3 regions of the Streptomyces violaceoruber genome follow, and region 1 is predicted to be linked to each of the others. Evidence: riboswitches for the same ligand, from Rfam matches in the RefSeq annotation. Region 1 holds a riboswitch; each other region holds the start of a gene.
The links. A riboswitch is a leader RNA that binds a small molecule or an ion and turns the genes downstream of it on or off. The one in region 1 is predicted to bind cobalamin.
Positions count from the first base shown of each region.

Region 1 (4,115 bases):
CACGAACGGTTTCCACGACACCGCGAACGCGATGGCGACGACCATTTCGACCGGTGCGCTCAAGCCCAAGGTGGCGGTGGCGATGTCCGCCGTCCTCAACCTTGTAGGCGCCTTCCTCTCGGTGGAGGTCGCCAACACGATCTCCAAGGGTCTCGTCGACGAGACCGGCATCCGTCCCGAGGTCATCTTCGCCGCCCTGGTCGGCGCGATCCTCTGGAACCTCCTGACCTGGCTGGTCGGGCTCCCGTCCAGCTCCTCGCACGCCCTGATGGGCGGCCTGATCGGTGCCGCCGTCGCCTCGGCCGGTATCGGCGCGGTCAACGGCGACGTGCTCGTCACCAAGGTGCTCCTCCCGGCGATCGCCGCCCCGATCGTGGCCGGCCTCGCGGCGCTGCTGGCGTCCCGGATGACGTACTCGCTGGGCCGCAGGGCCGACGGCAGGGCCGCCGCGAAGGGTTACCGGGCCGGGCAGATCGCCTCCGCCGGTCTGGTCTCGCTGGCGCACGGCACCAACGACGCCCAGAAGACCATGGGCATCATCACCCTCGCCCTGATCGCCGGCGGCTCGCTCGCCCCCGACTCCGACCCGCCGGTGTGGGTCATCCTGAGCGCGGGCCTGGCCATCGCGCTCGGCACCTACCTGGGCGGCTGGCGCATCATCCGCACCATGGGCAAGGGCCTGACCGACCTCCAGCCGCAGCAGGGCTTCGCCGCCCAGACCAGCGCCGCCACGGTCATCCTGGCCTCCTCCCACCTCGGCTTCTCGCTGTCCACCACGCACTCGGTCTCCGGTGCGGTGATGGGCGCGGGCCTCGGCCGCAAGGGCGGCGTGGTCCGCTGGTCCACGGCCACCCGGATGTTCGTCGCCTGGGGCCTGACGCTGCCGGCCGCGGCCCTGGTCGCCGCGCTCGCCGAGTGGGTCTGCCGCGCCGGCGACTGGGGCACGGCCCTCGTCGCGGTGTTCCTGATCGCCTCCAGCTTCGCGATCTGGCGGATCTCCCGCCGGGAGGTCGTCGACCACACCAACGTCGTCGACGGCGGTCCGGTGGACACCGAGGGGCCGGGGCAGCCCGAGCCCGCCGGTGTGGTCACCACGGCGATGGCCGCCGTGTCGCCGCCCCCGACGGGCGCGACCGAGGAACTGGCGGCCACCCTCCCCGCCCCGGCCACCACCCCCGACCCCAAGGCCCCGTCGGCCGCCACCACCGTCTGAACCCGCCTGCCGGGTACGAAGGAAGCGAACCTCCATGAGCATCGACTGGGCAGCCCTCGGCTCCGTCTTCGGCGTCAGCCTCGTGGTCACGGTGGCCCTGGTGGGCCTGTTCACCCTCGGCATCGTCGGCCTCTCCCGCCAGGAGCGGGCCGCCGCCCGGGGCGGCTCCGCGGCCCTCGCGGTCACCGGCGCCTACGCCTGCTTCGCGGCCTGCACTGCGGCGGTGGCGTACGGGATCTATCTGATCGTCGCCTGAGCGTCGCCCGTCTCACGGGCGCACGCCCCCGGGGCGGGGCGCGGGACGGACTCGAACCGTTCCGCGCCCCGCCTCTTCGCGCGCCGGCGCCCACCACTCGGGTGTGGGCCTTCGCACACTCCCCCGTCGCAGGTCAACGCCAGGTTGACGGGTGTTCGCGGGCCGTGGTGGACTTCCGGGGCCATCTACGGCGGCAGAAGAGGAAGCCCGGTGCGAATCCGGCGCGGTCCCGCCACTGTGACCGGGGACAGGATCCCCGGGAGCCAGGAACTCTTGCCGCCGTGCTCTTCGAACCAGGGCGCGGACACCCTGAGTGAGGACCTATCGCCATGCGCGGCTGCCGTTTCGGGCTCACCAGCGACACGCTTCGACTTCCCCTTCCCACGGCCGGTTGAGCCGTGCGTGCCGGACGCGTCTTCGCGTACGGCGCCGCCGCCGGCCTCCTCGGTGACCTCCTCCTCGGCGATCCTCGCCGCGGACACCCGGTCGCCGCGTTCGGCCGTGCCGCGGGCGCCGTGGAACGGGTGCTGTGGCGGGACCACCGGGGCTGGGGCGCCCTGCACACCGTCGTGTGCGCCGGCGGCGCCGCCGTCCTCGGCTCGGCCGCCGCGCACGCCGTACGCCGCTCCCCCGCCGCCTCCGTCGCGCTGACCGCCGCGGCCACCTGGTCGGTCGTCGGCGGCACCTCGCTGGCCCGCGAGGCCACCGCGATCGGCCGGGCCCTGGAGGCCGGCGACGTCGAGGCGGCGCGGGCGCGGCTGCCGCACCTGTGCGGGCGGGACCCGCAGGCGCTGGACGCCGACGGGATCGCCCGGGCCGTCGTGGAGTCCGTCGCCGAGAACACCTCGGACGCGGTGGTGGGCGCCCTGGTCTGGGGCGCGGTGGCCGGGGTGCCCGGGCTGCTCGGCTTCCGGGCCGTGAACACGCTGGACGCGATGGTCGGCCACAAGTCGCCCAGGTACCGCCGCTACGGCTGGGCCTCGGCCCGCCTCGACGACCTCGCGGGCTGGCCGGGCGCCCGCCTCACCGCCGTGCTGACCACCGTGGCGGGCGGCGCCCCGCGCGGCGCCGTACGGGCCTGGCGGGCGGACGCCGCACAGCATCCGAGTCCCAACGCCGGGCCCGTGGAGGCCTCCTTCGCGGGCGCCCTCGGCGTGCGGCTCGGCGGCACGCTCTCCTACGGCGGGCGGGTCGAGCACCGGCCCGTCCTCAACGGCGCCGCGGGACGCGCCGTACGGGCCGGTTCCGGCGACATCGACCGTGCCGTACGGCTGTCCCGGCGCGTGGGCTGGCTGGCGCTGGGGGTGTGCGCGGGCGCGCGGCTGCTCGCGCGCCGGGCCGCCGCGAAGAACCCGGGTGTCACGAAGGGACGTACCTCATGAACGGTGGCCTCCTCGTCGCCGGCACCACCTCCGACGCCGGCAAGAGCGTCGTCACCGCCGGGATCTGCCGCTGGCTGGTCCGCCAGGGCGTCAAGGTGGCGCCCTTCAAGGCGCAGAACATGTCGCTCAACTCCTTCGTGACCCGGGACGGCGCCGAGATCGGGCGGGCGCAGGCCATGCAGGCCCAGGCCTGCCGGGTGGAGCCGACCGCGCACATGAACCCCGTGCTGCTCAAGCCGGGCGGGGAGCGCAGCAGCCAGGTCGTGCTGCTCGGCAGGCCCGTGGGCGAGATGAGCGCCCGCGGCTATCACGGCGGGCGCCAGGAGCGGCTGCTCGGCACGGTGCTCGACTCGCTGGCCGAACTGCGCGGCACCTACGACGCGGTGATCTGCGAGGGTGCCGGCAGCCCCGCCGAGATCAACCTGCGCCGCACCGACATCGTGAACATGGGGATCGCCCGGGGCGCCGGACTCCCCGTCCTCGTCGTCGGCGACATCGACCGCGGCGGCGTCTTCGCGTCCTTCTTCGGCACGGTGGCGCTGCTGGCGCCCGAGGACCAGGCACTGGTCGCCGGGTTCCTGGTGAACAAGTTCCGGGGCGACGTCTCGCTGCTGGAGCCGGGCCTCGACATGCTGCACGGCCTCACCGGGCGGCGGACGTACGGCGTGCTGCCGTTCCGGCACGGGCTCGGCATCGACGAGGAGGACGGGCTGCGGGTCTCGCTGCGCGGGACGGTGCGGGAGTCGGCCGTCGCGCCGCCGGTCGGCGAGGACGTGCTGCGGGTCGCGGTCTGCGCGGTCCCGCTCATGTCCAACTTCACGGACGTGGACGCGCTGGCCGCCGAACCCGGTGTCGTGGTGCGGTTCGTGGACCGTCCGGAGGAACTGGCCGACGCCGACCTGGTGATCGTGCCGGGGACGCGCGGGACGGTCCGGGCCCTGGAGTGGCTGCGGGAGCGGGGGCTCGCGGACGCGATCGCGCGCAGGGCGGCCGAGCGGCGGCCCGTGCTCGGCATCTGCGGCGGCTACCAGCTCCTCGGCGAGCACATCGAGGACGAGGTCGAGTCGCGCGCCGGGCACGTGGACGGGCTGGGACTGCTCCCCGTGCGGGTGCGGTTCGACCGGGAGAAGACCCTCACCCGGCCGGTGGGCGAAGCCCTCGGCGAGCCCGTCGAGGGGTACGAGATCCACCACGGCGTCGCCGAAGTGACGGGCGGGGCGCCCTTCTTGGACGGCTGCCGGGTCGGCCGGACCTGGGGCACGCA
Region 1 covers NZ_CP137734.1:6,521,849-6,525,963, reverse strand. Annotated here, with positions in the region: gene pitH (low-affinity phosphate transporter PitH) at 1-1,213, shown strand, start outside; gene R2E43_RS29150 (hypothetical protein) at 1,248-1,469, shown strand; cobalamin riboswitch at 1,622-1,763, shown strand; gene R2E43_RS29145 (cobalamin biosynthesis protein) at 1,868-2,851, shown strand; gene R2E43_RS29140 (cobyric acid synthase) at 2,848-4,115, shown strand, end outside.

Region 2 (4,115 bases), 4.5 Mb from region 1:
CACCGTCTCCTGGACCCGGCACCGCACGGCCGCCCGCACCGTCGCCTGCGCCACCGCGGTCGGCGTCTGTGTCGCGGCGTACGCGCTGATCACCGGCCGCTCCCCGGCCGAGGCGGCGCTGTCCGGCCAGGCCACCCTCGCCCAGCTCGCCGCGCATCCGCACGCCTGGTCCGTGGGGGCGCTCGTCGCGCTGGTCGCCTGCAAGGGGCTGGCCTGGGGCATCGCGCTGGGCGCGCTGCGCGGCGGCCCGATCTTCCCGGCCGTCCTGCTGGGCGCGGCGACGGCCCTGGCCTGCTCCGGGCTGCCCGGCTTCGGCGCGACCCCGGCGCTCGCCCTCGGCATCGCCGCCGCGGCGGCCGCGGTGACGGGGCTGCCGCTGGCCAGCTCGGTCCTCGCGGTGCTGCTGATGGGCCGGGACTCCCACGACCAGATGCCGCTGATCGTCATGGCCTCGGTCGTCGCGTTCGTCGTGGCGCAACTGGTGCGCCGGACCCCGCCGGAGGCGGGCGGGTCGCCGGGCGGGGCGCCGTCGGCGGGAGCGGCACGGTGAAGGACCGCCGGACCGCCGGACCGCACACCCGCGTCCTCGCCCTCGTACTCCCCCGCGCCGCCGTACCGGCTGGGACGCCGTCGGGCCCTGGGTCGTACGGGCGGGGATCGCGGCCGCAGTGGTCGTGGCGTACTTCCTGCTCCCCCTGGACCACCTGGGGCCGCAGCGGCCGGTGCTGAGCTGGGTGCTGTTCGCCCTGCTGCTGACCGTGGTGGCCGTGCTGCTGCTGCGGCAGATCCGGCACGTCCTCCTCGACCGTCCGGACAGCCGCCCCGGCGTGGTCATCTCGCTGCTGATCGTCCTGTCCGTGCACGTCTTCTCGGCGGCGTACTACGCCCTGGCCAAGTCGCCGGGCGAGTTCAACGGACTGCACACCCGGATCGACGCGCTGTACTTCACCGTGGTGACGCTCGCCACCGTCGGGTACGGGGACATCACCCCGAGGGGCCAGGCCGCGCGGGTCGTGACCGTGCTGCAGATCACGTACAGCTTCGTCTTCCTCACGGCCGCCGCCACCGCCCTGACCACCCGGATGCGCGACCGGGTGGTCCGGGGGCCCCAGCGGGGCCGCTCGCGCTGAGGCGGGCCTTGAAGGTGCCGCCGCGTCACCTTCTAGCCTCGGTCGCAGACCCAGGAGGAACCCATGACGCACGCGACCGACGGAAGCCGGCGCATCGGCGCACTCGCTCGGGAGACCGGGCTGAGCATCCGCACCCTGCGCTACTACGACCGGCTCGGCCTGCTCACCCCGTCCGCCCGCACCGAGGGCGGCCACCGCTGCTACGACGCCGGCGACGTCCGGCGTCTGCACCGCGTCCTGGCGCTGCGCAGTTTCGGGCTTCCGCTGGCCCGGATCCGCGCGGTGCTCGACGCCGAGCCGGACCACGATCCGGCGGAGCTGATCCGGCGGCAGCTCGGCGTCGTCGAGGAGCGGCTGCGGCAGACGGCCGAGCTGCGGATCCGGCTGCTGGGTGTGCTGGGCGCGCTGGACGCCGCCGCGGACGGCTCGACCGAGGCCCTGCTGGACGTGATCGAGGAGATGACCGCCGTAACACGTCCCCTGACCCCGGAGCAGGTCGCCGGTCTCGGCGAGGCGCGCCGCCGCTGGGCCGAGTCGCTCGGCGAGGAGGAGTTGCGTGCCCTGCACCACAGGCGTGCGGAGATCTTCGCCACGATGGGCGAGGACGACCGGCGTCGGCTGACGGACCGGCGGCGCCGGGCGTTGGCGCAGCCCTGAGGCATGTTCGGCGGCCCGGCGGCCGGTGCGCGGGCCCCGAGGCCTGCTTGTGCCCACCCCGGTGGGAGCACTACTGTCGCCACGCCTTGGTGAACGGGAAATCCGGTGTGATGCCGGTGCGGCCCTCGCCACTGTGAATCGGGAAGTCCGGCTCCGGCCCTGACGGGCAGCCACTGGATCGCTTGCGGTCCGGGAAGGCGGAGCACGGGCGGTGGTACCCGTAAGCCAGGAGACCGGCCAAGGCGCGTCGTCCATCCACGAGGTGCTGGAGAGGGTCTGCCGAGTCATGCACATAGCCGAGGGCTTTCTGCCACCGGCGCACGCGATCGCCTGGGGTGTCGCGTCCGCGCCGTTCGTCGTCCACGGAGTCCGGTCACTCACCCGTGAGGTCAGGGAGCACCCGGAGAGCACACTGCTCCTCGGTGCCTCCGGAGCCTTCACGTTCGTCCTGTCGGCCCTGAAGCTGCCGTCGGTCACCGGGAGTTGCTCCCACCCGACCGGCACCGGTCTGGGCGCGATCCTGTTCCGGCCGCCGATCATGGCGGTCCTTGGCACCATCACGCTGCTCTTCCAGGCGCTGCTGCTCGCCCACGGCGGGCTCACCACGCTCGGCGCCAACGTCTTCTCGATGGCGATCGTCGGCCCCTGGGCCGGATACGGCGTCTACCGGCTGCTGCGCCGCTGGGACGTGCCGTTGATGGTCACCGTGTTCTTCGGCGCGTTCGTCGCCGACCTGTCCACGTACTGCGTCACCAGCGTGCAGCTGGCGCTGGCCTTCCCGGATCCGAGCAGCGGGTTCCTGGGCGCGCTCGGCAAGTTCGGGTCCATCTTCGCGGTGACGCAGATTCCGCTCGCGGTGAGCGAGGGCCTGCTCACGGTGATCGTGATGCGGCTGCTCGTGCAGTCCAGCAAGGGCGAACTGACCCGGCTGGGCGTGCTGCTGACCCGGACCGGCGAGCGGAAGCAGAAGGCGGTGGCGCGATGAGCCGGAACACGAGGATCAACGCCCTGCTGCTGCTCGCGGTGGCCGCGCTGGCGGTGCTGCCGCTGGTGCTGGGGCTCGGCGACCACAAGGAGGAGCCGTTCGCCGGGGCCGACGCGGAGGCGGAGACGGCGATCACCGAGATCGAACCGGACTACGAACCGTGGTTCTCCCCGCTGTACGAACCGCCGTCCGGGGAGGTCGAGTCGGCGCTGTTCGCCCTGCAGGCCGCGCTCGGCGCGGGCGTGCTGGCGTACTACTTCGGCCTGCGCCGGGGCCGACGGCAGGGCGAGGAGCGGGCGTCGGCGGCTTCCGGGGCCGCGGCGGCACCGGGGGACGCCCCCGAAGGGGACTGAGTGCTGCCGATCGACGCGGCGGCGCACGGCAGTCGCTGGCGCCGCCGCCATCCCGTGGACAAGGCCGTGCTCGGTCTCGGCCTGACCGTGCTCGCGATCTCGCTGCCGCCCTGGCCGGGCGCGGCGCTGGTGCTGGTGGCGGCGCTGACGGTGCTGCTCGGCCCGGCGGGCGTGCCCGGACGCCGGCTGTGGCGGGCCTACCGGGTGCCGCTGGGGTTCTGCGTGACGGGTGCGTTGCCGCTGCTGGTGCAGGTCGGGGGCCCGGACGGGTTCCTGACGGCGGCCGACGGCGGTGCGGTGCGCGCGGGTGGGCTGCTGCTGCGCACCTCGGCGGCCTCGCTGGGGGTGCTGCTGTTCGCGTTCACCACGCCGATGTCGGACCTGCTGCCGAGGCTGGTGCGGGCCGGGGTGCCCGCCCCGGTCGTGGACGTGGCGCTGGTGACGTACCGGATGAGTTTCCTGCTGCTGGACTCGGTGCGCCGGATCCGGCAGGCGCAGGCCGCGCGGCTCGGACACACCACGCGGGCGGCGACCTGGCGTTCGCTCGGCGGGCTCGGCGCCACCGCGTTCGTGCGGGCCTTCGACCGGGCGGCGCGGCTCCAGTCGGGGCTCGCCGGGCGCGGTTACGACGGCACCCTGCGCGTGCTGGTGCCCGAGGCGCGCGTGTCGGTGCCGTTCACGGCGGCGAGCGTCGCGCTGCTCGCGGCGCTGGCCGTCCTCACCCTCGTACTGGAAGGACCCCTGTCGTGAGCGAACCGGCCCAGACCTCTGAACCGGCCCCGGCCCTGGTCGCCCTGCGGGGCGCGGCGTTCGCGTACGAGGAGGGTCCGGACGTGCTGACGGGCCTGGACTTCGCGGTGCGCGAGGGGCGGGCGCTGGCGCTGCTCGGCCGCAACGGCAGTGGCAAGACCACGCTGATGCGGCTGCTCAGCGGCGGACTGAGGCCGCGTACGGGGACGTTGACGCTCGGCGGGGAGCCGGTGGCCTACG
Region 2 covers NZ_CP137734.1:1,989,008-1,993,122, forward strand. Annotated here, with positions in the region: gene R2E43_RS08615 (chloride channel protein) at 1-550, shown strand, start outside; gene R2E43_RS08620 (potassium channel family protein) at 669-1,130, shown strand; gene R2E43_RS08625 (MerR family transcriptional regulator) at 1,194-1,787, shown strand; cobalamin riboswitch at 1,858-2,043, shown strand; gene R2E43_RS08630 (energy-coupling factor ABC transporter permease) at 2,074-2,772, shown strand; gene R2E43_RS08635 (energy-coupling factor ABC transporter substrate-binding protein) at 2,769-3,125, shown strand; gene cbiQ (cobalt ECF transporter T component CbiQ) at 3,126-3,875, shown strand; gene R2E43_RS08645 (ATP-binding cassette domain-containing protein) at 3,872-4,115, shown strand, end outside.
Region 2: it holds a riboswitch for cobalamin, as region 1 does, so the genes downstream of both, R2E43_RS08630 (energy-coupling factor ABC transporter permease) here and R2E43_RS29145 (cobalamin biosynthesis protein) in region 1, are expected to answer to the same signal.

Region 3 (4,115 bases), 3.7 Mb from region 1:
TCCGGGTGCAGCACACCCTTGGCCGTGCGGGTCTTCTCCCAGGCCGGCAGCGGGCCGTTGCGCTCGGCGAGGTCGGCGGAGGTCTCGTACGCGGCGAGCATGATCCGCTCGGCGATACGGGTGGACAGGGCCTTCGCCTCGGGGGAGTCGAAGGGCAGCCGGAGCTGGAAGAAGACGTCCTGGAGGCCCATCGCGCCGAGGCCGACCGGGCGCCAGCGGGCGTTGGAGCGGCCCGCCTGCTCGGTCGGGTAGAAGTTGATGTCGACGACCCGGTCCAGGAAGGTGACCGCGGTGCGGACGGTGGCGTCCAGGCGCTCCCAGTCCATGTCCCCGTGCGCCGGGTCGACGAACGCGCCGAGGTTGACCGAGCCCAGGTTGCAGACCGCGGTCTCCCCGTCGTCGGTGACCTCCAGGATCTCCGTGCAGAGGTTGGAGGAGTGGACGACGTGGCCGGGGGTCGCGGTCTGGTTGGCCGTGCGGTTGGCGGTGTCCTTGAAGGTCATCCAGCCGTTGCCGGTCTGCGCGAGGGTGCGCATCATGCGGCCGTACAGCTCACGGGCGGGCAGCGTCCTGCGGGCGAGCCCCGCCTCCTCCGCCCTGCGGTAGGCGGCGTCGAACTCCTCGCCCCACAGGTCGGTCAGCTCCGGCACGTCGGCGGGGGAGAACAGCGACCAGGTCCCGTCGGCGTCCACCCGGCGCATGAACTCGTCCGGGATCCAGTGCGCGAGGTTCAGGTTGTGCGTGCGGCGGGCGTCCTCGCCGGTGTTGTCCCGCAGCTCCAGGAACTCCTCGACGTCCGCGTGCCAGGTCTCCAGGTAGACCGCGGCCGCGCCCTTGCGCCGGCCGCCCTGGTTCACGGCCGCCACCGAGGCGTCCAGCGTCTTCAGGAACGGGACGATGCCGTTGGAGTGCCCGTTGGTGCCGCGGATCAGCGAACCCCGGGCGCGGACGCGGGAGTAGGCGATGCCGATGCCGCCGGCGTGCTTGGACAGGCGGGCCACCTGGTGGAGGCGGTCGTAGAGGGAGTCCAGCTCGTCCTTGGGGGAATCCAGGAGGTAGCAGGACGACATCTGGGCGTGCCGGGTGCCGGAGTTGAAGAGGGTGGGGGAGGAGGGCAGGTAGTCCAGGCGGCTCATCAGGCCGTACAGCGCGGCGACCTCGTCCGCCGCGCGGAGCGTGTCGTCCTCGGCGAGTCCGGCGGCGACCCGCAGCAGGAAGTGCTGGGGCGTCTCGACCGCCTTGCGGGTGATCGGGTGGCGGAGCAGGTAGCGGCTGTAGAGCGTACGCAGGCCGAAGTAGCCGAAGCGGTCGTCGGCGTCCTGGTCGATCAGCGCGTCCAGGCGGTCCGCGTGCAGCCGTACGAAGGCGGCCGTGCGGTCGGCGATCAGGCCCTCGCGGTGGCCGGTGGCGACGGAGTCGGTGAAGGTGACGACGCCCTGGGAGGCGGCCTCGGCGCGGATGCCGATGGTCAGCAGGCGGGCGGCCAGCCGGGAGTAGACCGGGTCCTCGGAGATCAGACCGGCGGCCGCCTCGGTGGCCAGCTCGCGCAGCTCGGCCTCGTCGGCGCGGGCGGACCGGCCGCGCAGTGCGGCGGCGGCCACCCGGCCGGGGTCGGCGCCGGGGAGGTCGGCGGTCAGCCCGGTCAGGGTCCGCAGCAGGGCGGCACCGGGTCCGTCGGGTTCCCCGGTCGCCGTCACCGGGGTCGCTGAAGCCGGATCGGCTGGCGCGATGGTCACGTGGAGCACTCCCTCGCTCGGCACGGGGCCCGGCGGAGGGAGGGCAGGGGGCAGCTCACGAGCGCACGCGGCGTCGCGTCCACCGGCCCACTCCGCGAGGCCCGGACGTCATGGCACCCGGGCCAGGGCGGCCGGGCGCACTGTCGGCAGGTCCTCGGACTGGACAGGCGTGCGCGCACGTGCGAAGACGTACGGATGCACGCAAGTACACCGTTGCGGGACAGTTCCGGATTCGCACCGGATTCCCCTGCGGCGACAGCGAGCATGAGCATACATCTTGTGCCGGGGGACGCGAGCACCCCCAGATGTTGTGTCCCGGCGCGGTGCCGTGACGGTGTGCCGCGGCCGTGTCAGAGCGTCAGTTCGTAGGTGAGCAGCATGATGTCGTCCAGCTCCGGCAGGGGATTCCAGTCGCGGTCGGGCGTGCGGACGAAGCCCAGGCGCTCGTAGAGGCGGTGCGCGGTGCGCATGGCGGCCTGCGTCGACAGCACGACGCCCGTGCACCCCGGCACGGCCCGGGCGCGGTCGGCGCAGGCCCGCACGAGGGCCTCGCCCGCCCCGCGGCCGCGTGCCTCCCGGGCGACGGCGAGCATGCGTATCTCGGCCTCGCCGGGGCGCGCTATGTCCGCCATGGGGCCGCCGGACGGCACGAAGGTCACGCCGCCGAGCACCGCGCCGTCGGCCACGGCGACCAGCACCTCGGCGGCCGCCGCCCGCTTGGCCACGTCGCGCAGCTCGTCCAGGTACGAGTCGCTCTCCCCGAAGTCGAGGAGGCCGTCGCGCAGGTAGGCCTGCGCGGTGATCTCGCCGAGGGTGTCGTACTCCTCGGCCGTCGCCCGCCGGATCACGAAGTCCATGACGCCGAGTGTGCCCGACGGGTACGACAACGGGCCGCCGGATTTCTCCGGCGGCCCGCCTCAAACCAGGGATCAGTGCGAGCTGCCCGCCGTGGCCGGCGGCAGTTCCACCTGGACGCCCGGGTCGCCGGCGTCCGCCGTGTAGTCGCTCGGCCTGGTCTCGTCGACGCCGTCGGGCGCCTTGACCGCCCTCAGGACGAAGGTCAGGACCACGGTGACCAGCACGTTCAGCACGAAGGCGGTGAGGCCGATGTAGCCGATCTCGCCGATGCCGGGGATCTCGTCGGAGGAGCCGCCGAAGTGCTTCTGCGTCGGCGAGGCGACACCGTAGGCGGCGACCGTGCCGTAGACCATGCCGACCGCCCAGCCGCCGAGCAGCGCCCAGCGGTGGAACCAGCGGGTGAACAGGCCGCCGACCAGGGCCGGGAAGGTCTGCAGGATCCAGATGCCGCCCAGCAGCTGGAAGTTGATCGCGACGGTCTTGTCCATGCCCAGGACGAAGATCAGCGCGCCCACCTTCACCAGGAGCGACACCAGCTTGGAGACCTTGGTCTCCTGCTGCGGCGTGGCGTCCGGCTTGATGAAGTCCTTGTAGATGTTGCGGGTGAAGAGGTTCGCGGCCGCGATCGACATGATCGCCGCCGGGACCAGGGCGCCGATGCCGATCGCCGCGAACGCCACGCCCGCGAACCAGTCCGGGAACATGTTCTCGAACAGCTGCGGGATCGCCAGCTGGCCGTTGTCCACCTTGACCCCGGCCGCGATCGCCATGAAGCCGAGCAGCGCGAGCAGGCCCAGCATCAGCGAGTACAGCGGCAGGATCGTGGTGTTGCGGCGGATCACCTCACGGCTGCGCGAGGACAGCGTGGCGGTGATCGAGTGCGGGTACATGAAGAGCGCCAGGGCCGAGCCGAGCGCCAGGGTCGCGTAGGTCCACTGGCCCCCCGCGTCGGGCACCACGCCACCCTTGCCGGCCGCGGTGAACTTGTCGCTCGCCGACGCGAAGATGTCGTCGAAGCCGCCCAGCTTGATCGGGATGTAGATGATCGCCACCGCGATGACGATGTAGATCAGCGTGTCCTTCACGAACGCGATCAGCGCGGGCGCGCGCAGTCCCGACGAGTACGTGTACGCCGCCAGCACACCGAAGGCGATCAGCAGCGGCAGGTCCTTGACGAACCAGTTGGTGTCCTCGCCGCCGCCGACGCCCATCACGTCGAGGACGGCCTGGATGCCGACCAGCTGGAGCGCGATGTACGGCATGGTCGCCAGGATGCCGGTGACGGCCACCGCCAGGGACAGGCCCTTGGAGCCGAACCGGCCGCGCACGAAGTCCGAGGTCGTCACGTACCCGTGCTTGTGCGAGACCGACCACAGGCGGGGCAGGAAGGTGAAGATCAGCGGGTAGACCAGGATCGTGTACGGCACCGCGAAGAAGCCGGACGCGCCCGCCGCGTAGATCGCTGCCGGGACGGCCACGAAGGTGTACGCGGTGTACAGGTCGCCGCCCAGCAGGAACCAG
Region 3 covers NZ_CP137734.1:2,858,148-2,862,262, reverse strand. Annotated here, with positions in the region: gene R2E43_RS12395 (ribonucleoside-diphosphate reductase subunit alpha) at 1-1,736, opposite strand, end outside; cobalamin riboswitch at 1,865-2,008, opposite strand; gene R2E43_RS12390 (GNAT family N-acetyltransferase) at 2,087-2,593, opposite strand; gene mctP (monocarboxylate uptake permease MctP) at 2,666-4,115, opposite strand, start outside.
Region 3: it holds a riboswitch for cobalamin, as region 1 does, so the genes downstream of both, R2E43_RS12395 (ribonucleoside-diphosphate reductase subunit alpha) here and R2E43_RS29145 (cobalamin biosynthesis protein) in region 1, are expected to answer to the same signal.